Regions from separate parts of the Streptomyces sp. NPDC005302 genome, predicted to be linked through region 3. Evidence: riboswitches for the same ligand, from Rfam matches in the RefSeq annotation. Region 3 holds a riboswitch; each other region holds the start of a gene.

Region 1 (7,957 bases), on a different contig from region 3:
AGCGTCCCGCCGAATAGCCCTCTTTGTATACGGCGCCCGTGTTAATGACGCTGGCCCGTCATGTTTACGGGATGTTGCGAAGTTCTCACACGGTCCGGCCGGGTGCCGCCGGCGGGAAATCGCAGCCGGTGCGCCGCCGTCGCGCGCTCCGCGTGCAGAGCGGTGATCGCGCGGGCCCGCTCTCCGTCCCCGCGGGCCACCGCGTCCACGATGCCGCCGTGCTCCGCCCAGGACTCCGCGGGATTGGCCGGCGCCTCGACCACGTACATCCAGGCGATCTTGTGCCGCAGCTGGGACAGCGTCGACGTCAGCGCGGGGCTGCCCGAGGCCTGGGCGAGCGTCTCGTGGAACCAGCCGCCCAGCGAGCGCAGATCCTCGCTGTTGCCCCGCCTGGAGCGCTCCTGCCCCAGCCTGACCAGCCCGCGGAGCACCTTGAGATGGGCCTCCGTACGGCGCTGCGCGGCGCGCGCGGCACCCAGCGGCTCCAGCAGCGTGCGCATCTCCAGGAGATCCGCGCCCTCCTGCTCGCTGGGCTCGGCGACACAGGCGCCCGCGTGCCGCCGGGTGACCACGAAGCCCTCGGCCTCCAGAGTGCGCAGCGCCTCGCGCACGGGGACGCGCGAGACGCCGTAGCGCCGCGCGAGCAGTTCCTCGGTGAGCCGGCCGCCACGCTCGTAGACGCCGGCGACGATGTCGTCGCGGATCGCCGTGCATACCGAATGCGCCGGAATACGCATGACCGGACCTCCGCTTAATCCCCGCGAAACGCCATCGATTGACGCTTGTTCAGTGACTCTATTGCAGGAAGCGTTAATTTCCGATGGGGGGCCTGAATCCATGGATATTTTTTGGACAGACGGCCTCCGGAAACGACGATGCCCCGACTCGGTGAGCCGGGGCATCGAAAACGGCGGAGAAGCCGCGAAGCGGTCGTCAGACGTTCACGCCGTGCGAGCGGAGGTACGCGACCGGGTCCATGTCGGAGCCGTACTCCGCGGTGGTGCGCGCCTCGAAGTGGAGGTGCGGGCCCGTGGTGTTGCCGGTCGAGCCGGAGAGCGCGATCTGCTGGCCGGGGGTGACCGTCTGGCCCACGGAGACACCGATGGACGACAGGTGCCCGTACATGGTGTACGTGCCGTCGTGCATCTTGATCACTACTTGATTGCCGTAGGCGCCGCCCCAGCCGGCGGTGACGACGGTACCGGCGCCGACGGAGTGCACCGAGGTGCCGGACGCCGCGTGGAAGTCGACGCCGGTGTGGCTGCCGGACGACCAGAGGCTGCCGCCGGTCTTGTAGCCGGTGGAGACGTACGAGCCGGCTATCGGGATGACGAAGGTGTTGAGCCGCTTGCGCTCGGCGGCGCGGGCGGCGCGCTCCTTGGTCTCGCGGGCCTTGGCCGCCTGCTCGGCGGCCTTCTTGCGCGCGGCCTGTTCGGCCTTCTCCCGCGCGGCGGCCACGTCGGCGGCGTGCTGCTGGGCGTCGGCCTGCTCGTCGATCTGCTCGGCGACGGAGTCGCCGATGGTGATGGCCTGGGTCAGCCCGGTCTGCTCGGCGGCCGGTTCGGCGGCGAACGCGGGTGCCGCGAGGGTTCCGAGGACACCGGTGGTGGTGAGGGCCGCGACGCCGACGACGTTCTTCGTGGTGCGCTGCACGCGGCTCGGACGACGATGCTTCCCGGTGCCACAGGTGAACGCCATGTAAGGGCTGATCCTTTCCTTCCTTCTCGCCTACCGGGTTAGCTGACGGGTTCGGAGCAGGAAGGTCTCCTACGGACCCCCTCCGGGGGAGGGCGTCCGATTCACCCCAGGGACTACGTGTGGGTCCCCGGCTCCCCTGGCTCGCGCCATGCGGGGACTCGGCGATGACTGTCCGGTGCCGCGGACGCGGCGCAGTGCCTGACGAACAGCCGCACTGACGCTAAACGCGACATCTTTCGAACAACAAACGGATCACGGTTTTTGTAGCGCATCCCACAGCGCAGAAGGCAACCTCCGTACCAATACGGACATCTTGGGGGCGATGTCCGCGTAAAAGAGGGCCCTGGTGACTCTTCAGTCACCAGGGCCCATCTCGGTCACACGGCCCTACTCGGCCGTGACCACGCTGACTTCACCGATGCCGAGGGCCCTGACCGGCTCCTCGATCTGTGCGGCGTCGCCCACCAGGACGGTCACCAGACGGTCCGTCGGGAATGCGCTGACGGCGGCCGCGGTGGCCTCCACCGTGCCGGTGGCGGCCAGTTGCTGATAGAGCGTCGACTGGTAGTCGTCCGGCAGGTACTGCTCGACCTGGTCGGCGAGCGTGCCCGCGACGGCCGCGGCGGTCTCGAACTTGAGGGGCGCCACGCCCACCAGGTTCTGCACGGCGATGTCGCGCTCCGCGTCGGTCAGGCCCTCGGCCGCGAGCGTGCGGAGCACCTTCCACAGGTCGTCGAGCGCCGGGCCGGTGTTCGGGGTGTCCACCGAGCCGCTGATGGCGAGCATCGCGGCGCCGGTGCCGTCCGGCGCGGAACGCAGGACCTGGCCGAACGCCCGCACCCCGTACGTGTAGCCCTTCTCCTCGCGCAGGACACGGTCCAGACGCGAGGTGAGGGTGCCGCCGAGGCAGTAGGTGCCGAGCACCTGGGCCGCCCACACACGGTCGTGCCGGTCGGCGCCGACCCGCCCGATCAGCAGCTGCGTCTGGACGGCGCCGGGGCGGTCCACGATGATCACGCGGCCCGTGTCGTCGGCGTGCACCGGCGGTACCGGGCGCGGCTCGGCGGTCGAGCCGGTCCAGGAACCGAGGGTGTCACCGAGCAGCGCGTCCACGTCCACGTCGGTGAGGTCGCCGACCACCACGGCGGTGGCCGTCGCGGGACGAACGTACTTCTCGTAGAAGGACCGTACGGCCGCGGAGTCGATCTTCTGGACGGTCTCCTCGGTGCCCTGGCGGGGTCGCGACATGCGCGCCGTCGCCGGGAACAGCTGCCGGGAGAGCTCCTTGGCCGCGCGGCGGGCCGGGTTGGCCGTCTCGTGCGGGATCTCGTCGAGCCGGTTGCGCACCAGGCGCTCGATCTCGCTGTCCGCGAAGGCCGGTGCGCGCAGGGCGTCGGCGAGCAGGCCGAGGCCCTTGGGCAGACGCGAGACGGGCACTTCGAGGGACAGCCGGACACCGGGGTGGTCGGCGTGTGCGTCGAGCGTGGCACCGCAGCGCTCCAGCTCGGCGGCGAAGTCCTCGGCCGAGTGCTTGTCGGTGCCCTCGGAGAAGGCGCGCGCCATGATCGTGGCGAGGCCGTCCAGGCCCGCGGGCTCGGCCTCCAGCGGCGCGGCGAGGATCACCTCGACGGCGACGACCTGCTGGCCGGGACGGTGGCAGCGCAGGACGGTCAGGCCGTTGTCCAGGGTGCCGCGCTCGGGGGCGGGGAACGCCCACGGCTTCGGCTGTCCCGCCTGCGGCTGCGGATGGAAGTCCATGGTGGCGAGCTCGGTCACTTCGCCGCCTCCTCGTCGGTGTCGTCAGCGGCGTCGGTGGCTTCGGGGGCGGTGGGCTCGTAGACGAGCACGGCGCGGTTGTCGGGCCGCAGGCGGGCCTTGGCGACCTCCTGGACCTCCTCTGCGGTGACCTCCAGGACGCGCTGTACGGCGGTCAGAGCGAGCTGCGGGTCACCGAACAGGACGGCGTACCGGCACAGTTCGTCCGCCCGGCCCGCGACCGTACCGAGGCGGTCCAGCCACTCGCGCTCCAACTGGGCCTGCGCGCGCTCCATCTCCTCGGCCGTGGGACCCTCCTCGGCGAACCGGGCGAGCTCCTCGTCGACGGCGGCCTCGATGACCGGGACCTCGACGTCACCGGACGTCTTCACGTCCAGCCACCCCAGGGAGGGCGCTCCGGCGAGCCGCAGCAGGCCGAAGCCGGCGGCGACGGCGGTGCGGTCACGGCGTACGAGCCGGTTGTAGAGCCGGGAGGACTCGCCGCCGCCGAGGACGGTGAGGGCCAGGTCGGCCGCGTCGCACGCGCGCGTGCCGTCCTCCGGGAGGCGGTAGGCCGCCATCAGGGCGCGCGCCGGGACCTCTTCCTCGACGACCTCGCGCAGTTGCTCCCCGATGGTCTCGGGCAGCGAGCCGTCACGCGGGGCGGGCTTGCCGTCGTGCCCGAGGACGGAGCCGAAGTACTTCTCGACCCAGGCGAGCGTCTGCTCCGGGTCGATGTCGCCGACGACCGACAGAACCGCGTTGTTGGGCGCGTAGTACGTGCGGAAGAACGCGCGGGCGTCCTCCAGGGTCGCCGCGTCCAGGTCCGCCATCGACCCGATCGGGGTGTGGTGGTACGGATGACCCTCGGGGTACGCGAGCGAGGTCAGCTTCTCGAACGCGGTGCCGTAGGGAACGTTGTCGTAGCGCTGGCGGCGCTCGTTCTTCACGACGTCGCGCTGGTTCTCCATGGACTCGTCGTCCAGCGCGGCGAGCAGCGAGCCCATGCGGTCCGCCTCCAGCCAGAGCGCGAGCTCCAGCTGATGGGTGGGCATGGTCTCGAAGTAGTTGGTGCGCTCGAAACTCGTCGTGCCGTTGAGCGAGCCGCCGGCGCCCTGGACGAGTTCGAAGTGCCCGTTGCCGTGGACCTGCTTGGAGCCCTGGAACATCAGGTGCTCGAAGAGGTGGGCGAGCCCGGTCCGGCCCTTGACCTCGTGGCGCGAGCCGACGTCGTACCAGAGGCACACCGCCGCGACCGGGGTCAGATGGTCCTCGGAGAGCACCACACGCAGGCCGTTGGCCAGCCGGTGCTCGGTCGCTGTCAGGCCGCCGGAGCCTGCCTCAGCTGTGGCCGTGTGACCCATGGGCATGTACGTCCCTTCGCTCGCGGAACTGCGTCATTCCTGTCGGTCCTGCCACTGTATGCAAGCGCGCGGACGCCTGGCGAAGTTCCCGCACCTCGTACGCCGAGAGCGAGAACCGCGAGCGCCCCCCGCACGCCCCCGAGAAACATCCGGACACCGGAGCGGACGGGTGCGGCAGAGGTCCGGCAGGCGGCACGAACGCGCCCCCTGGAACGGTCGTCACGGGGGCCTCGGGGCGCTCCGGAAGGCCGCTACGGACGGGTCGCGGTCGGCGTTGTCAGCGGGGCGGTCCACAATGGTCCGCGTCAGAACCCGCTCATGCCCCGGCAGAGACTGTGAAGGAGCCGCAGCAGCGATGGCCCGCCGCAGCACGAAGACCCCGCCGCCCGACGACTCGTACGAGGAGAAGATCCTCGACATCGACGTCGTGGACGAGATGCAGGGCTCCTTCCTCGAATACGCGTACTCGGTCATCTACTCGCGCGCCCTGCCGGACGCCCGCGACGGCCTCAAGCCGGTACACCGTCGCATCGTGTACCAGATGAACGAGATGGGCCTGCGCCCCGACCGCGGCTACGTGAAGTGTGCCCGCGTCGTCGGCGAGGTCATGGGTAAGCTCCACCCGCACGGAGACGCGTCGATCTACGACGCCCTGGTGCGACTCGCGCAGCCCTTCTCGATGCGCCTGCCGCTGGTCGACGGCCACGGCAACTTCGGTTCGCTCGGCAACGACGACCCGCCGGCCGCGATGCGGTACACCGAAGCCCGGATGGCCGACGCGACGTCCCTGATGACCGAGTCCATCGACGAGGACACGGTCGACTTCACCCCGAACTACGACGGCCAGGAGAAGGAACCGGTGGCCCTTCCGGCCGCCTTCCCCAACCTGCTGGTCAACGGCTCGTCGGGGATCGCCGTCGGTATGGCCACCAACATGCCGCCGCACAACCTCAGCGAGGTCATCGCGGCCGCCCGGCACCTCATCCGGTACCCGGGTGCCGACCTCGAGACCCTGATGAAGCACGTCCCGGGCCCCGACCTGCCCACCGGCGGCCGGATCGTCGGCCTCTCCGGGATCAGGGACGCGTACGAGACGGGACGCGGCACCTTCAAGATCCGCGCCACGGTCTCGGTGGAGGACGTCACGGCCCGCCGCAAGGGCCTCGTCGTCACCGAACTGCCCTTCACCGTCGGCCCGGAGAAGGTGATCGCCAAGATCAAGGACCTGGTCGGCGCGAAGAAGCTCCAGGGCATCGCCGACGTGAAGGACCTCACCGACCGTGCGCACGGTCTGCGTCTGGTCATCGAGATCAAGAACGGCTTCGTGCCGGAGGCGGTCCTCGAGCAGCTCTACAAGCTGACGCCGATGGAGGAGTCCTTCGGTATCAACAACGTGGCCCTGGTGGACGGCCAGCCGCTCACCCTCGGCCTCAAGGAGCTGCTGGAGGTCTACCTGGACCACCGGTTCACCGTCGTACGCCGCCGCAGCGAGTTCCGGCGCGGCAAGAAGCGCGACCGCCTGCACCTGGTGCAGGGCCTCCTCGTCGCCCTCCTCGACATCGACGAGGTCATCCGCCTCATCCGCTCCAGCGACAACTCGGCTCAGGCCAAGGAGCGCCTGATCGAGCACTTCTCCCTCTCCGAGATCCAGACGCAGTACATCCTGGACACGCCGCTGCGCCGCCTCACCCGGTTCGACCGCATCGAGCTGGAGTCGGAGCGCGACCGCCTGATGGGCGAGATCGACGAGCTGACCGGGATCCTGGAGTCGGACACCGAGCTGCGCAAGATGGTCTCGGGCGAACTGGCCGCGGTGGCAAAGAAGTTCGGCACCGACCGGCGCACGGTGCTCCTGGAGTCCGCCGGTTCGCCGGCCCCGACCGTCTCGCTCCAGGTCGCCGACGACCCCTGCCGGGTGCTGCTGTCCTCGACGGGCCTGCTGGCCCGCACGGCGACCGGCGACCCCTTCGAGCAGGACCCGGACGGCAAGCGCACCAAGCACGACGTGATCGTCTCGGTGGCGCCGGCGACGGCACGCGGCGAGATCGGCGTCGTCACGTCCCTGGGCCGCCTCCTGCGCCTGAACGTGATCGACCTCCCACGGCTGCCGGAGACGGCGTCGGCGCCCAACCTCTCCGGAGGCGCTCCGGTCTCGGAGTTCCTGTCGACCCTGGAGCCGAACGAGACGGTGATCTGCCTGACCACGCTCGACGAGTCGTCGCCCGGCCTGGCGATCGGCACGGAGCAGGGTGTCGTCAAGCGTGTGGTGCCCGACTACCCCTCGAACAAGGAGGAGTTGGAGGTCATCACCCTCAAGGACGGGGACCGGATCGTCGGCGCCGTCGAGCTGCGCACCGGCGAGGAGGACCTGGTCTTCATCGCGGACGACGCCCAGTTGCTGCGCTACCAGGCCTCACAGGTCCGCCCGCAGGGGCGTGCCGCGGGCGGCATGGCGGGCATCAAGCTGACCGACGGCGCGAAGGTGATCTCCTTCACGGCCGTCGACCCGGCGGTGGACGCGGTGGTGTTCACGGTCGCCGGCTCGCGAGGGACGCTGGACGACTCCGTCCAGACCACGGCCAAGCTGACCCCGCTGGACCAGTACCCGCGCAAGGGACGCGCGACAGGTGGCGTGCGCTGCCAGCGTTTCCTGAAGGGCGAGGACTGCCTGTCCGTGGCCTGGGCGGGCCCGACCCCGGGACGCGCGGCGCAGAAGAACGGCACACCCGTCGACCTGCCGGAGATCGACCCGCGCCGTGACGGCTCGGGCATCTCCCTGGGGCGGACGGTGTCGGTGGTGGCGGGCTCGGTGTAGCCGGTCAGCCCTCGGAGTCCGGCTCCCGCACGTAGCGCAGGACGCCCCACATGCTGTGTTCGTCGGCGTGTGGGGCGTCTTCCTTGCACGCCTCCAGCTCCTTGGTGAGAGCCGTCGTGTCGATGCCGGACCCGATGAGAACGAGCTGGGTCAGCCGCAGGTCCGCGGCGGCCCAGGGCTCGGGAGAGAACCGCAGGAACCGCCCGACGGCGTGCACGGCGTACCGGTTGCGGGTTTCCTGCACGCCGAAGTCCACGTACCCCTTGATCCGGTAGAGCCCCTCGGGCCTGCTGTCGAGGAAGGCCATCAGCCGCCGGGGGTCCAT
Region 2 (7,957 bases), on a different contig from region 3:
GCCGGGTCAGCGCCTCCGCGTGCCGCGCGTCGTCCGTCAGGTCGGAGTCCAGCAGCTCGCACAGCGCGATGTCCTCGGCGAGGCCCAGCCGCTCCGCGCGCTCCCGCAGCCGCAGCACCGGCAGCGTGGGGATGCCCTCGCGCAGGTCGGTCCCCGGGGTCTTGCCCGACTCGTGCGACTCGGAGGCGATGTCGAGGACGTCGTCCGCGAGCTGGAAGGCGACGCCGAGGCGCTCGCCGTACTGCGTCAGCACGTCGACGACCGTCTCGTCGGCGCCCGACATCATGGCCCCGAAGCGGCACGCGACGGCGACCAGCGAGCCGGTCTTGCCGCTCAGCACGTCGAGGTAGTGGTCGACCGGGTCCCGGCCGTCGCGCGGCCCCGCGGTCTCCAGGATCTGGCCGGTCACCAGCCGCTCGAACGCCTCGGCCTGGATGCGGACGGCGTCGGGCCCGAGGTCGGCCAGGATGTACGAGGCGCGGGCGAAGAGGAAGTCTCCGGTGAGGACGGCCACCGAGTTGCCCCAGCGGGCGTTCGCGCTGTCGACACCGCGCCTGACCTCTGCCTCGTCCATCACGTCGTCGTGGTACAGCGTGGCGAGATGGGTCAGCTCGACGACCACGGCCGAGGGCACGACACCCGGCGCGTAGGGATCACCGAACTGGGCTGCGAGCATCACGAGCAGCGGCCTGAACCGCTTCCCCCCGGCACGCACGAGGTGCTGGGCGGCTTCCGTGATGAAGGGGACCTCGCTCTTGGTGGCTTCGAGCAAACCCTCCTCGACAGCCGCCAATCCGGCCTGGACATCGGCTTCGAGAGCCTGGTCCCGCACGCTCAGCCCGAACGGCCCGACGACGGTCACGAGAGGTTCTCCTGTCTGCTGACGATCACATGGCGAACTCGGTCGATCATTCGGTCGATGACACGGTTTGTCGATGTGTCGCTGCCATCACTCAAGTCAGCGTATCCGGTCACGTTTCGATCACCACGAGCGCCCACCGTCCCTCGGCCGAGTCGACTCCGCCGGGAGGAATGCGGCGATGACACCTGTAGGACACACGGATACACGTCCGTATGCCCGGCTCTGCGAGTACCCCTCCTCCCGGGCGGTATCCGGGAGCCGACGGTATGTTCATGATCAGTTGAGACAAGCCGACATACGACGACATGTACCAAGGTCCGGTGTACACGGAAGAGGGTGGCGGTGTCCCGTAGCTCCGTGGCGGCCGAGCCCGGCCCGCCCCCGGCCGACGACACCGCCTTCTTCGGCCGGCCCAGGGGGGCTCCTCACGCTGTCCGGCCTGGAGGTCTGGGAGCGCTTCTCGTTCCTCGGCATGCAGGCGATCCTGGTCCTCTCCTTCGCCGACACGGTGTCCCACGGCGGGCTCGGCATGGCGCCGGGCACCGCGGCGTCGGTCTCGGCGGCCTACGGAACGCTCGTCCACCTGGTCTCCGTCCCCGGCGGCCGGCTCGCCGACCGGATGCTCGGCGCCTACCGCGCGGTCCTGTGGGGCGGCGTCCTGATCGCCTGCGGCCACTACGCCATGGCAGTCCCGGCGGCCGCCGCGACCTGGGCGGGCCTCGGCCTGATCAGCGCGGGGACCGGCCTGCTCAAGCCGAACGTCGCCACCATGGTCGGCAAGCTCTACCGGACCGACGACGAGCGCCGCGACGCCGGTTTCGCCCCCTCCTACATGGCGATCAACATCGGCGCCTTCACCGGCCCGCTGATCACCGCCTGGCTCGGCGACCACGAGGGCCGGCACCGGGGCTTCTCCGCGGCGGCCGTCGGCATGACATTCGGCCTGATCCAGTACGCGGCCGGCCGCCGTCACCTGGCCGGGCGCACCCGGTCCGCGGAATTCGCCCTCGCGCCGGACACCATGCGCCGTGCCGTCCGCGGGATCGTCCTCGGACTGTTGGCCGTCGCTGTCCTCGCCGTGCTGTTCGCCTCCGTCGGCCGGCTGACCATGGACCGCTTCCTGGAGACGTCCGGCATGTCGGCGACCACCAAGCTCGCCCCCGCCGCCTTCCCCAGCCAGACCATGTCCCTCTGGTTCCTGTCGCTCGCGCTCGCCAACGGCATCCAGGCCCAGACGGTGAAGCTCTACGACGACGTCTCCAAGCCCGCCTACTTCGGCGTCAACGGCGCGATCGCGGTGGCCGCGGGCCTGGCCGTGACGGCCCTCGCCCCCTGGCTCCGCCGCACGATGCATCCCGTCCACTGAGGTGACCCGCATGCGCATCCGTACGTCCTTCCCCTACGAGACCGTTCACGAGGACGTCCTCGTCCCTCTCCCGGACGGCACCCGGCTGTACGCCCGGATCTGGCGCCCGGTGACGGAGGAGCCCGTACCGGCGCTCCTGGAGTACCTCCCGCACCGGCTGACCGACTGGACGGCACCGCGTGACCGGCAGCGCCATCCCTGGTACGCCGGGCACGGCTACGCCTCCGTCCGCGTCGACGTGCGCGGTCACGGCAACTCGGAGGGCCTGCCGGGCGACGAGTACTCCGAGACCGAGCTGGCCGACGGGGTCGCGGTGGTGGAGTGGCTGGCCTCCCAGCCCTGGTGCACCGGCCGGGTCGGCATGTTCGGGATCTCCTGGGGCGGCTTCAACTCCCTCCAGATCGCAGCCCTCGCACCCGAGCCGCTCAAGGCGGTCGTCACGGTCTGCTCGACGGACGACCGCTATGACAACGACGTGCACTACACGGGAGGTTCCGTCCTCGCCGTCGACATGCACGCCTGGGCGGCCACCATGCTCGCCTTCGTCGCCCGCCCGCCGGACCCGGTGCACGTCGGCGAGGTGATGTGGCGCGACATGTGGACCGAGCGGCTGGAGGCCGTCGACCCGTTCGTCCACACCTGGCTGGCGCACCAGACCCGGGACGCCTACTGGCGGCACGGCAGCGCCTGCGAGGACTACGGCGCCATCCGCGCGGCGGTCCTCGCGGTCGGCGGCTGGCACGACCCGTACCGCGACACCGTGCTGCGCCTGGTCGAGAACCTGCCGCCGGAGCGCGTACGCGGTCTCATCGGCCCCTGGTCCCACCAGTACCCCGACCGGGGCCTGCCGCCGGGTCCGGCGATCGGCTTCCTCCAGGAGACGCTCCGCTGGTGGGACCACTGGCTCAAGGACGAGGACTCGGGCGCGCTCGCCGTCCCCCTGCTGCGCTCCTACGTGATGGACGCGCATCCCCCGGCGACCGTGTACGAGGAGCTGCCCGGCCGCTGGGTCGGCGACCCCGCGTGGCCCTCGCCGTCGGTGACCCCCGTCCCGTACGCGCTCCAGGGCGCCCCGCTCCTGGTGCGCTCCCCGCAGCACACCGGCGTCGACGCCGGCCGCTTCTTCCCGTTCGGGAACGACGCGGACCTGCCGCCCGACCAGCGCGAGGAGGACGCCCGGTCGGTCTGCTTCGAGTTCGAAGTACCGGAGGAGACGTGGGTGTTGGGCCGGCCCCGGGTCCGCCTGCGGCTGACGTCGACGTCCGCCCGGGGCCAGGTGATCGCCCGGCTGTGCGACGTGACCCCGGACGGCGCCTCCACGCTCGTCACCCGGGGCGTCCTGAACCTGTCGGCGCGCCGTGGCCGCGACCAGGCCGTTCCCTGGGAGCCGGGCACCACGGAGGACGTGGAGTTCGAGCTGAACGGCATCGGCTACGCGTTCCCTCCGGGCCACCGCATCCGCCTGAGCGTCTCCTCGGCGTACTGGCCCTGGGTCTGGCCGCAGCCCGGCTCCGAGGCCGGATTCACGCTGGACCCCGAGGGCAGCACCCTGGAACTGCCGGTACGGACGCGGGAGTCGGACCCCTCCATCACCTTCGAGGAGGCGGAGGAGGCCGAGCCCCTCGGCGTGGTGGTCCCGGTGACGCTCGACGAGCCGCGCCCGGAGCGCCTGGTCCTGCGTGATGTGGCCGCGGGCACCTGGCGTCTGGACGTGGATCCCCGTTACGGCGGCACCCGCGTGTATCCCGACGGCCTGGAGTGCACGGAGGACGCGCGGGAGACGTACACGATCGACGAGTCGGACCCGCTGTCCGCCCGCGCCCGGTCCACCTGGACGGTCCGGCTGCACCGCCCCGACCTGCCCTGGGACACCCGCGTCGAGACGACGTCGGTCATCAGCTGCGACGCGCGGGACTTCATCACCTCGAACGAGGTCGTCTGCCGGGACGGCGACGAGGTCGTCTTCCACCGGACCTGGGAGAAGCGCATCCCGCGCACCGCGGGCTGAAGGAAGCGGGCGGGAACGGCAGTTCACCGGCCGCCCCCGCCCGGCATCCTTCCTGGAGCCGCCCGGCATCTGGCCTGAGGCCGCCCGGCCACTCGGCCGTGAGCCGCCCGGGAGTCGTCAACTCCGCCTCCACGCGGCGCAGTTCACCCGCGCCGGCACCGGCACCGCCTCGGTCCCGCACGCCGTGCGGCCCGCCCGTCCCCCACACCGTGCGGCCCGCCCGGCGGGCGTCCCGGAACTCTCCGCGCCCCGGACAGTGGTGGCGTAATGCCCGACTTGCCCGGCATGCCGCCTTGATGACCCCCGGGCGCGTGAGTTGAGTCACGCGAGAACCAATGGATCACCCGCTGCCCACTCCTTGCCACCCCCTTCGCCAAAGGCAAGTTGAGGATTCAATTCCGGCGCAATCGGACGTTTCACCCTCGCCCTAAACAGGCAAAAGCGATCTTCACCGCCACATCAGGCCTTGTTCCCGACATGTGCAGTCGCATACGTTCTCGTCGCACCGAGCGGATCGCCTAATCCTGCCGCCGCCCGGTAACCCACCCACCCACGCACGGCAGGAGCGGGGGAACCACAGGTAAGCCGCCGATCCGGGAGACCGGACCGGCTAGGGGTGAAGCCGCGCCCAACAGCGCGGCCGGGCATCTCCCGCCCGAACCCGACAGCTCACCTCGTAGGCGTCGGAGAGGACATTTCGTCATGCCCGCAGGCACGCACCGTCACGGCCGGACCACCTTCATCACCCGCGGAATGATCGCCGCCGGAACGGGCGCACTCGCCCTCGCCCTCCCGCTCATGAGCGCGACCGGCGCCCACGCCGCGACCCCCCAGGTCGCGAAGACCGCCAAGACCGCGGTCGTCCCGAACGTCCAGCTCGTCACCTACAAGGTGGTGGCCGGGGACACCCTGACCAAGATCGCGAAGAAGTACCCGTCGAGCGGCGGCTGGCAGAAGCTGTACGCGGCGAACCGCGCGGTCATCGGCGACAACCCCGCCCACCTCCGCACGGGCCTCACGCTGACCGTCGGCACCAAGACCCTGAAGGCTCCGGCCAAGGCGACCACGGCCGCCAAGACCACCGCCACCCAGGCGTCCGCCACCACGTACGCCAACAACCTGGACGGCTGGATCAAGCAGTCCCTGGACATCATGGGCAAGGCAGGCATTCCGGGCAGCTACGACGGCATCCACCGCAACGTGATGCGTGAGTCGTCCGGCAACCCCCAGGCCATCAACAACTGGGACTCCAACGCGGTCGCGGGCACCCCCTCGAAGGGCCTGCTGCAGGTCATCGACCCCACGTTCCAGGCCTACCACGTGGCCGGCACGTCGATGGACCCCTACGACCCGGTCGCCAACATCACGGCCGCCTGCAACTACGCCGCCGACAAGTACGGCTCGATCGACAACGTCAACGGCGCCTACTGATCGCACCGGCGCACCCCGCGCCCCCGCACGACACCGGCCGGCGGCACCTTCGGGTCCGCCGGCGGTGGCGTACCGGCCCGCGGGCGGGAACGACCGGTGCCGTGGGACGGTGGCGGACCGGGTGCGCGGAGCGGTCGCCTTCCTGAGGGTGACGCGCCCGGCGTCCGGCGCCCCGACGCCTCACCCGCCCGGGACCGGGAGTGCTGACGGCACGGCCTGGGACGACGGCGGAAGTCCCGGGCCGGCTCCCTCCTAGAACCCGAAGATCCGTTCCAGGACCACCGCGATCCCGTCCTCCTCGTTCGAGAGGGTGACCTCGTCCGCCACGGCCTTCAGTTCCGGATGGGCGTTGGCCATCGCGACCCCGTGCGCCGCCCAGTCGAACATCGGGATGTCGTTGGGCATGTCCCCGAAGGCCAGCGTCGCCGACCGGGTGAGGCCGAGGTGGGTCGCGGCGAGCGCGAGGCCGGTGGCCTTGGTCACTCCGCATGGCTGGAGTTCGACGGTCCCGGGTCCCGACATGGTGACCGTCGCCAGCGAACCGACCACTCCCCGGGCCGCCGACGCCAACTCGTCGTCGGACAGGGAGGGATGGCGGAGCAGCACCTTGCTGATCGGCTGGGCCCACAGGTCGTCCCGCCGCCGCACCCGCACCGCCGGAAGAGTGGGATGCGGCATCACGTACCCCGGCTCGATGAGCGTCAGCCCGTCCACGCCGTCCTGGTCCACCGCCGCGTACAGCAGGCCGACCTCCGCCTCGATCTTTCCGAGTGCCGTCTCCGCCAACTCCCTGTCCAGGGTCACCGACCACAGCAGCCGGTCCGTCCCCGCGTCGTACAGCTGCGCGCCCTGACCGCACACCGCCAGCCCCTCACCGCCGAGTTCGTCGAGCAGCGGTCGAACGCGGGGCGCGGGACGGCCCGTCACCACCAGGTGCTGGGCGCCCGACGCGGTCACCTTCGCCAACGCGGCCCGCGACCGGTCGGAGAGCGTGTCGTCGCCGCGCAGCAGCGTTCCGTCCAGGTCAGTGGCGATGAGTGAATATGCAGTCGGAGCGGCCATGATCCGAAGAATACGGATCGAACGACACATCGGCCCGGCGTGAACCGGACGACGTCCGGTATCCCGTCAGCAACGCCGTTCACCGTACGGTGGCAGGCGCGTTGCGACCGGTTGGGATCACGCAGGGCCCGCTTCCGCTCGGACGGACTTTCCCGTACAGGAACGATCACAACGGCTCAACACCCCTGATCCGGAACGCCGATCCCCACCGGGCGACCCGGTCGCCCGGACCCTCGCGGAGGATTCCTGACGGACGGGTTGCCCGGTGGGGCCAGTGATCCGGTGGCTCACCCGTGCGCGGCCGCCAGGTGCTTGGCGAGCCGCGGGGAGGCGAACTCCGTGCCGCACACGAAGCGCATCACCGGACCGTACGAGGACGCCGCCGGCAGGCCCGTGAAGTACAGCCCCGGAAGTGAGGAGCGGTACCCGGCGCCCAGCCTCGGCGTGCCGCGACTCGCGACGAGCCCCGCCCGGAGTTCATGCCCGAGGAAGTCCATCGCGGCGATGTCGACGCGATAGCCGGTCGCCGCTATGACGTGGTCGGCGGTGAGTTCCTCGACCCGGCCGCCGAGGGTCCGCACCGTGAGGACGGGCTTCCCGTCGGTGGCCTTCGCGCCGACGATCCGCTGCACCTCACGGACGGCGACCTTGCCCTCGAAACGGTCCCGGAGCCACCACGCACCGAGGGGTCCGAGCACCCGGCGGACCAGGTAGTGCCGGGCCTCGGCGGGCAGATAGCGGTACGGCTGCGGGTAGTAGCTCAGGGCCCACAGGGACCAGGCGCGCCCGAACGGCGACTCGGGACGCAGCTTCGGCTGGTCCCACGGAGGCGCCCCGAAGTCGACCGCCCCCGCGCCCCGGGACACGACACGGACCTGCGCGCCCGCCTCCGCGGCCAACGCCGCCGTCTCCAGGGCGGACTGGCCGGCGCCGACGACGATCAGCTCCTTGCCGGAGAACCGGCGCAGATCGTGGTGCTGCGAGCTGTGCGAGACCGGACCGGAGGGCGTGGGACCGTCCGCCGCCGCCCCGGCCAGCTCGGCGGGCAGGTGGGCCAGCCCGGACAGCCCGGTGGCGACGACGACCGCGCGCGCGGTGAACGACTCCCCGGAGTCCAGCTTGATGTCGAAACCACCGGACCCGTCCGCGTCCCGGCCGCTCCTCCGGTCGACCGAGACGACCCGCACCCGCTCCAGCTCCGGCACGAGCTTCTGCCGGAACCACTCCC
Region 3 (7,957 bases):
CGGCGACCGGGACGAGCTGCGTGAGGAGCTGGGCGACGTGCTGCTCCAGGTCGTCTTCCACGCCCGCATCGCCGAGGAGGACCAGGACGAGCCCTTCTCGATCGACGACGTCGCGGGCGGCATCGTCGCCAAGCTGATCCACCGCCACCCCCATGTCTTCGGCGACGCGACGGCGACGACGCCCGAGGAGGTCAAGGAGCACTGGCTGCGCACCAAGGCCGAGGAGAAGCGGCGCACCTCCGTCACCGACGGCGTGCCGCTAGGCCAGCCGGGCCTGGCCTTGGCGGCGAAGCTGTCGTCCCGGGTGCGCACGGCGGGCCTCGGCGTGCCGCTCCCCGTGGGCGAGGGCGTGGGGTACGAGTTGCTGGCCCTGGCGGCGCGGGCCGAGGCCGGGGGAGTGGACCCGGAGGCGGCGCTGCGGGCGGCGGCCCGTGCGTACCGGGACGCGATCCTCGCGCGGGAGCGGGCGGCGGCCCCGGTGGAGGAGCAGAAGGAGGAGGAGGAAGAAGAGGAGCAGGAGGAGGAGCAGGAGGAGGAGCAGGAAGACGCCTGACGGGAGCGGGGGTTCAGGGTCCCGGGGCGCGTCCCGTCGGGTTGTGCCAGTTCGGCCGCGGGCGGTCGAGGAGCCACTCGGCCGAGCCCAGCGGGCGGGTTGCGCCGGTCGGCGGCAGCAGGTCGTGGAAGAGCCGGCCGTCCGGTGTGCCGAGGGTGGGCAGGGTGTCGGCGACCGCCTCGACGAGGTCGGGCGGCCCCGCGAGGTAGACGTCGTGCCGGGTCCAGCCCGCCCGGTTGCCCAGCGCGGTCAGCAGCCGTTCGGTCGCCTGGGCCTTGGGGCGGCCGGGCGCGGGGGTGATGTGGGTGACGCTGAGCCGGGGAAGCCGGGCCCGCAGGCGGTCCACGGAGGGCTGGTCGTAGAGGTACGCGATGTCGCGGGCGACGAGGAACAGGCGGGCCTCGTGGGCGGGTTCGAGCTGTTCCAGCAGGGCCTTCACCGGCGCCCAGCCGGTGCCGGCGGCGATGAGGGTCAGCGGCCGGTCCGCCGGGGTCCGCAGGGTGAGGTCGCCCCCGGGTGCGCCGAGCCGCAGGACGTCGCCCACGCGGGTCTGGCGGACCAGAGCGGTGGAGAGCACTCCGCCCTCGACGCGGCTGATGTGCAGGTCGAGGGTGCGGTCGGGCCGGGGCGCGTTGGCGAGGGAGTAGGGGCGCCAGATGCCCGGCAGATGCGGCATGTTGACGCTGACGTACTGGCCGGCGGCGTGGGTGAGGCGCTGCCGTGGCCGCAGGGTGAGGACCACGAGGTCGTCGCCGTGCCGGGTGCGGGCGACGATCTCCGCGTCCCACCAGCCGGGCTCGCCCTGGTGCTGGGCCTCCCAGGCGCCCTGGAGCATGATGTTCGCGATCGCCCCGTACGCCTCCGACCAGGCCTTCTCGGCCTCGCCGCTCCAGGCCGATCCGGCGACGGCCGCGAAGGCCGCGATCAGACTCGCGCCCACCGCCGCGTAGTGGTCCGGCTGGGCCAGGTACTTGCGGTGGTCCCGCCCGAGATCGCGTAAGTAGGTGGGCAGTTCGGGGTCCTGGAGCCGGTCCATGACGAAGGTGAGCGCCGCGAACAGCCGGTCCCGCTGCCGCTCCATGTCCTCCGGGAAGTCCGTCGGAAACAGCTCGCGGAGTTCCGGGTTGTGCCGGAACAGGTGCGCGTAGAAGTACTTGACGGCGAACTCGGCCCGCCGCTCCACGACCGCGAAGCTGGACTTGAGTATGTCGGGGTCCACTGCGTGAATGTGGGAGCTGCCGAGCAGCCGAGTCAAACAGCCTCCGATGTGCGGACAGCCCAGGGCGAACCGGACGAGTGTTTGCCCGCTCCCGCGCGCTGCCCCCAGGGACGGGCCCGCCCCTGCGTGCCGGCCTCCGGCGGATACCGTCGGGGAGTGACCGAGCACGAGACCTCCGCGAGCCCCGCCCCCGAACTCTTCACCTGGGAGTTCGCCACCGACCCCTACCCCGCGTACGCCTGGCTCAGGGAGCACGCGCCGGTGCACCGGACGCGGCTGCCCAGCGGGGTGGAGGCCTGGCTCGTCACGCGGTACGTCGACGCCCGGCTCGCCCTCGCCGACCAGCGGCTCTCCAAGAACCCCGCGCACCACGACGAGTCCGCGCACGCGAAGGGCAGGACGGGGATCCCGGGGGAGCGCAAGGCCGAGCTGATGACGCATCTGCTGAACATCGACCCGCCGGACCACACGCGGCTGCGCCGGCTCGTCAGCAAGGCGTTCACGCCCCGGCGCGTCGCCGAATTCTCCGCGCGGGTGCAGGAGTTGACGGACGACCTCATCGGACGGTTCGCGGAGAAGGGGTCGGCGGACCTCATCCACGAGTTCGCGTTCCCGCTCCCCATCTACGCCATCTGCGACATGCTCGGTGTCCCCCGCGAGGACCAGGACGACTTCCGGGACTGGGCGGGGATGATGATCAGGCACGGCGGCGGTCCGCGGGGCGGGGTCGCCCGGTCCGTCAAGAAGATGCGCGGCTATCTCGCCGAGCTGATCCACCGCAAGCGCGAGGCGCTCTCCGCCGAGCCGGCGCCCGGCGAGGACCTCATCTCCGGACTGATCCGCGCCTCCGACGAGGGCGAGCACCTCACGGAGAACGAGGCCGCCGCGATGGCCTTCATCCTGCTCTTCGCGGGGTTCGAGACCACGGTCAATCTGATCGGGAACGGGCTGTACGCCCTGCTGACCCACCCCGAGCAGCGGGACCGCCTCCAGGCCTCCCTCGCGGCCGGGGAGAGCGGCCTGCTGGAGACGGGGGTGGAGGAACTCCTGCGTTACGACGGGCTCGTGGAGCTGGCCACCTGGCGGTTCGCGACCGAGGACGTGCGGATCGGCGGTCAGGACATCGCCGCCGGCGACCCCGTGCTCGTCGTCCTCGCGGCGGCGGACCGCGACCCCGAGCGTTTCGAGCAGCCGGACACCCTCGATCTCTCCCGGCGTGACAATCAGCACCTCGGCTACGGCCACGGCATCCACTACTGCCTGGGCGCGCCGCTCGCCCGCCTGGAGGGGCAGACCGCGCTCGCCACCCTCCTCACCCGGCTCCCCGACCTCCGACTCGCCGGAGATTCGGCCGATTTGCGGTGGCGTGGCGGGCTCATTATGCGTGGTTTGCGGACGCTTCCTGTGGAGTTCACCCCGGTCGGATAGTCCGGAACCGGTTCATCCGGGGCGCCGGGCCGCCGCGTCGACGGGGCATCCCCGGGTACCGGGAGGGCATCCCGCGGACCGTCTCGGAGGGTGCCGTCAACTGACACGCCGTCATATCTGTGATCTTCACGTGATCTGCGCTGCATCGACTTGTGACAAGCGTTCGAGTCCATATACGTTCACCCATCAATGCGGCCCCGGCGATCGTCACTTCGCCGTAGGTGCCGTAGTCACCCCGTTGTCACGCGAAAGGCTTCCGCATGCTCTCCGGGAACGGCCGTCACCGGCGCCCCCGTCAGGCCCCGGCCCTCATCGTCGCCGCGGGAGTGGCCGGATCGGCCATCGCGATCCCGCTCCTCGGGGCATCGAGCGCGAGCGCGGCCGACGGGACCACCTGGGACCGGGTGGCCGAGTGCGAGAGCGGCGGCGCGTGGAGCGCCGACAACGGCAACGGGTACTACGGCGGGCTCCAGCTGACCCAGGACAACTGGGAGAAGTACGGCGGCCGTGAGTACGCCCAGAGCCCCGACCAGGCCAGCCGCTCGCAGCAGATAGCCGTCGCCGAGAAGGTGCTCGACGACCAGGGCCTCGTCGCCTGGCCGACCTGCGGCCCGCTCTCCGGGCTCAGCAAGACCTCGGCCGAGGTCGATGTCGACACGGGCATGGGTGACGACACGAGCGACTCCGGTTCGAGCGGCCTGTCCACGTCGCCCAGTTCCTCCCCTTCCACCGAATCGTCCAGATCGTCGGATTCATCCGGTTCGAGTGAAACCGCCTCGCCGGGAGTGACCGAGAACACCGCGAAGTCCGCCGACTCGCAGGACGGGGACGGCTCGGACAGCTCGGACAAGGCGACGGCCGACGAGTCCGAGTCGGGCAAGTCGGACAAGTCCGGCCGGAGCGGCACCTCTTCGGAGCCCTCCGACGACGCGTCCGCCACGCCCGGGCGGCACCGCGGCGGCAGCGCCGACGAGGACGCGAAGGGCGCCGCCACCGACAGCCGCGCCGACAGCGCGTCCGGACGGCACGCCTCGCGCGGCTCGGACGACGCGCGCGACGCCGGCGACGACACCTATGTCGTGCGCGCCGGTGACAGCCTCTGGACGATCGCCGACGACCTTGACGTCACGGGCGGATGGGCCGACCTGTACGCCGCGAACGAGAAGACCGTGGGCATCGATCCGAACCTCATCCTCCCCGGTCAGAGCCTTGCTGTTGATAGCGAAACGGTGCAAAAGTAGCGGGAGTTCGCGTCATGGTTCGCTGGGGAATGTCCGGTTTGGTGCGAGTGAGACATGAGTCTCAGAAGCCCTGATCGTCTTTGAAAATCAGGCGATCGACTGCTTACGGTCGTGACCGCTCGCCACAGCGGGCCCCGACGGTCGCAACGCCGAATCCTGCCAGCGGCCGTACGGGAACAGTCGTCGCGTCAAGCGCCGTAGGCAGGAGCGGGGGACCCAAGGTAAGTGCCGCGACCGGGAGTTGAGAGACCCCCGGGGACGGCTTGGGGTAAAGCCGCGCGCTGTGGTTCCGAGACGGGACCGGGGACGTGCGGCCGGGCAACTCAACCGGCCCGAACCCGACAGCTCACCTCGCAGGCGTCGGTGAGGGGATCACTCGATGCTGTTTTCCAGCAAGGGCAAGCACCGCCGCCCGAACAAGGCCACTCGTGTCGCCACGCTCGCCGGTGTCACCGGTGTCGCCATCGCCGCCCCGCTGATGGCCGCGGGCAACGCCTCCGCCGCGACCGGCTCCGAATGGGACGCCGTCGCCCAGTGCGAGGCCGGCGGCAACTGGTCGATCAACACCGGCAACGGTTACTACGGCGGCCTGCAGTTCTCGTCCTCCACCTGGGCCGCGTACGGCGGTACCGCCTACGCCTCCACCGCCGACCAGGCCTCGAAGTCGCAGCAGATCGCCGTCGGCGAGAAGGTCCTCGCCGCGCAGGGCAAGGGTGCCTGGCCGACCTGCGGCACCGGCCTGTCGAGCGCCGCGTACAGCGGTGGCAGCTCCACCCCCTCGACCCCGTCGGCCCCGTCGACCTCCTCCGGCTCCTCGGCGTCCACCGGCTCCGACACCCGTACGTCGGAGCAGCCCGCCTCCCGTTCGCAGGAGCGCCCGGCCGCCAAGAAGACCGTCACCACCCCGACCGGCAAGAAGGTCAAGAAGGGTGACGGCGAGTACAAGGTCGTCAAGGGCGACACCCTCAGCGCGATCGCCGAGAAGAAGCACGTCAAGGGCGGCTGGCAGAAGCTGTTCAAGCTGAACCACGACATCGTGGACGACGCCGACTTCATCTTCCCCGGCCAGCAGCTGCACCTGCACTGAGTGAGGCCGCACACCGGCCGGACGTGGTCGCCCTCGGCGGACGGCGACCACGACCCGGCCCCGCGGCTCCGCCCGGCTGCGGGACGACCCCTCGCGGACCCGGCCTCCGGGTCCGATCCCCACCGAGGGTCCCCGTCCCCACGGACTCCCCGCTCCGGCGCGTGTTCCCCCGTACGCGCCGGGGCGGGGTTTTTCCTTTCTTTTTTGTTCCGATCGGGAACAATATGTACCCCGAGTTCTGCCCAAGGGATGGTCGATCGGCTGGCCGATCCCCTCGGGCCGGTTAGGCTCGTCCCGCAGGACTAGCCAAGCCCTGCGTATTCGCGTCACATCCCAGAAGGAGATGCTCGTGCCGTCCATCGACGTCGTCGTAGCCCGGGAAATCCTGGACTCCCGAGGCAACCCCACGGTCGAGGTCGAGGTCGGCCTCGACGACGGCAGCACGGGTCGTGCCGCCGTTCCGTCCGGCGCCTCCACCGGTGCCTTCGAGGCCATCGAGCTCCGTGACGGTGACCCCAACCGTTACGGGGGCAAGGGTGTCGAGAAGGCCGTCCTCGCCGTCATCGAGCAGATCGGCCCGGAGCTCGTCGGCTACGACGCCACCGAGCAGCGCCTGATCGACCAGGCCATGTTCGACCTGGACGCCACCGACAACAAGGGCTCGCTCGGCGCCAACGCGATCCTCGGCGTCTCGCTCGCCGTCGCGCACGCCGCCTCCGAGGCGTCCGACCTGCCGCTCTTCCGCTACCTGGGCGGCCCGAACGCGCACCTGCTGCCCGTTCCGATGATGAACATCCTGAACGGCGGGTCGCACGCCGACTCGAACGTGGACATCCAGGAGTTCATGATCGCCCCGATCGGCGCGGAGTCCTTCTCCGAGGCCCTGCGCTGGGGCGCCGAGGTCTACCACACGCTCAAGAAGGTGCTGAAGACCAAGGGCCTGTCGACCGGTCTCGGCGACGAGGGCGGCTTCGCCCCGAACCTGGAGTCCAACCGCGCCGCCCTCGACCTCATCGTCGAGGCCATCAAGCAGGCCGGTTACATCCCCGGTGAGCAGATCGGTCTCGCGCTCGACGTCGCCGCGTCCGAGTTCTACAAGGACGGCAAGTACGAGTTCGAGGGCAAGTCCCGCTCGGCCGCCGAGATGACGGAGTACTACGAGGAGCTCGTCTCCGCGTACCCGCTCGTCTCCATCGAGGACCCGCTGTACGAGGACGACTGGGCCGGCTGGAAGGTCATCACCGACAGGCTGGGCGACAAGGTCCAGATCGTCGGCGACGACCTCTTCGTCACCAACCCGGAGCGCCTGGCCCGCGGCATCGAGGAGGGCTCCGCGAACGCCCTGCTCGTCAAGGTCAACCAGATCGGTTCGCTGACCGAGACCCTGGACGCCGTCGAGCTGGCCCAGCGCAACGGCTTCAAGTGCATGATGTCCCACCGCTCCGGCGAGACCGAGGACGTCACCATCGCCGACCTCGCGGTCGCCGTGAACTGCGGCCAGATCAAGACCGGCGCCCCGGCCCGCTCGGACCGTGTCGCCAAGTACAACCAGCTGCTGCGCATCGAGGAGATCCTCGACGACGCCGCGGTGTACGCCGGCCGCAGCGCGTTCCCCCGCTTCAAGGGCTGAGCACCGCCCGCCCGCTTGGGCAGCGTCGTACGTACGTCCCCGTACTCGGTCCCGTACCGTGTGCGGGGACGTACGCACGTGACGGGCCCGCACCACGGCGGGCCGGTACTGGGGAGGCGGGACTCATGGCCGTGAAGGACCGGGACCGGTTCTCCACCTCGACCAGGCTCAAGCTGCTCGGTGAGCAGACGGCGGCCCGGGTCTACCGCTCCCAGACCAAACGGCAGGCCCGCCGCTCCCGGCTCACCGGCCGGGCCGCGCTCCTCGCGCTCGTCCTGTGCTCCCTGATCGTCGCGCTCGCGTACCCCATGCGGCAGTACGTCTCCCAGCGTGCCGAGGTCGCCGACCTGGAGCACCGGCAGGAGCAGGCCCGTCAACGGGTCGAGCAGCTGCGCGACCTGAAGGCGCGCTGGCAGGACGACGCGTACGCCGAGCAGCAGATCCGGCAGCGGCTGCACTACGTGATGCCCGGCGAGACCGGCTACGTCGTGGTCGACCCGGACGCGGCGAAGCAGGCCCGCGCCGGCCAGGGCGCCGCCGACCGCCCCTGGTACACCAACGTCTGGGACGGCGTCGACAAGTCCGACGCCGCCGACCAGTGACGAACCCCTGAACTGACCAGAAAGACACGTGACTCACGGCATGGAAACGCCACCGCCGACCACCCCGCGCACCGAGCCCACCGACGCCGACGTCGAGGCATTCAAGCAGCAGCTCGGCCGGCCGCCGCGCGGGCTGCGCGCGATCGCGCACCGCTGCCCCTGCGGTCAGCCCGACGTGGTGGAGACGGCACCCCGCC

The links. A riboswitch is a leader RNA that binds a small molecule or an ion and turns the genes downstream of it on or off. The one in region 3 is predicted to bind cyclic di-AMP.
Region 1: linked by a shared signal. The riboswitch ahead of ABZT74_RS22600 (M23 family metallopeptidase) and the one ahead of ABZT74_RS02585 (transglycosylase family protein) in region 3 are both predicted to bind cyclic di-AMP.
Region 2: linked by a shared signal. The riboswitch ahead of ABZT74_RS26895 (LysM peptidoglycan-binding domain-containing protein) and the one ahead of ABZT74_RS02585 (transglycosylase family protein) in region 3 are both predicted to bind cyclic di-AMP.

Annotation. Positions count from the first base shown of each region.
Region 1 covers NZ_JBEXGN010000015.1:123,602-131,558, reverse strand. Annotated here, with positions in the region: gene ABZT74_RS22605 (GntR family transcriptional regulator) at 42-737, opposite strand; gene ABZT74_RS22600 (M23 family metallopeptidase) at 934-1,698, opposite strand; cyclic di-AMP (ydaO/yuaA leader) riboswitch at 1,711-1,872, opposite strand; gene ABZT74_RS22595 (pitrilysin family protein) at 2,086-3,474, opposite strand; gene ABZT74_RS22590 (pitrilysin family protein) at 3,471-4,817, opposite strand; gene ABZT74_RS22585 (DNA topoisomerase IV subunit A) at 5,173-7,632, shown strand; gene ABZT74_RS22580 (GTP-binding protein) at 7,637-7,957, opposite strand, start outside.
Region 2 covers NZ_JBEXGN010000021.1:33,128-41,084, forward strand. Annotated here, with positions in the region: gene ABZT74_RS26880 (polyprenyl synthetase family protein) at 1-862, opposite strand, end outside; partial or broken gene ABZT74_RS26885 (oligopeptide:H+ symporter) at 1,205-2,228, shown strand; gene ABZT74_RS26890 (CocE/NonD family hydrolase) at 2,239-4,236, shown strand; cyclic di-AMP (ydaO/yuaA leader) riboswitch at 4,774-4,934, shown strand; gene ABZT74_RS26895 (LysM peptidoglycan-binding domain-containing protein) at 4,939-5,667, shown strand; gene ABZT74_RS26900 (HAD family hydrolase) at 5,920-6,729, opposite strand; gene ABZT74_RS26905 (FAD-dependent oxidoreductase) at 7,017-7,957, opposite strand, start outside.
Region 3 covers NZ_JBEXGN010000002.1:37,547-45,503, reverse strand. Annotated here, with positions in the region: gene ABZT74_RS02605 (nucleoside triphosphate pyrophosphohydrolase) at 1-553, shown strand, start outside; gene ABZT74_RS02600 (globin domain-containing protein) at 567-1,772, opposite strand; gene ABZT74_RS02595 (cytochrome P450) at 1,929-3,200, shown strand; gene ABZT74_RS02590 (transglycosylase family protein) at 3,461-4,441, shown strand; cyclic di-AMP (ydaO/yuaA leader) riboswitch at 4,625-4,816, shown strand; gene ABZT74_RS02585 (transglycosylase family protein) at 4,821-5,528, shown strand; gene eno (phosphopyruvate hydratase) at 5,872-7,158, shown strand; gene ABZT74_RS02575 (septum formation initiator family protein) at 7,284-7,760, shown strand; gene ABZT74_RS02570 (DUF501 domain-containing protein) at 7,801-7,957, shown strand, end outside.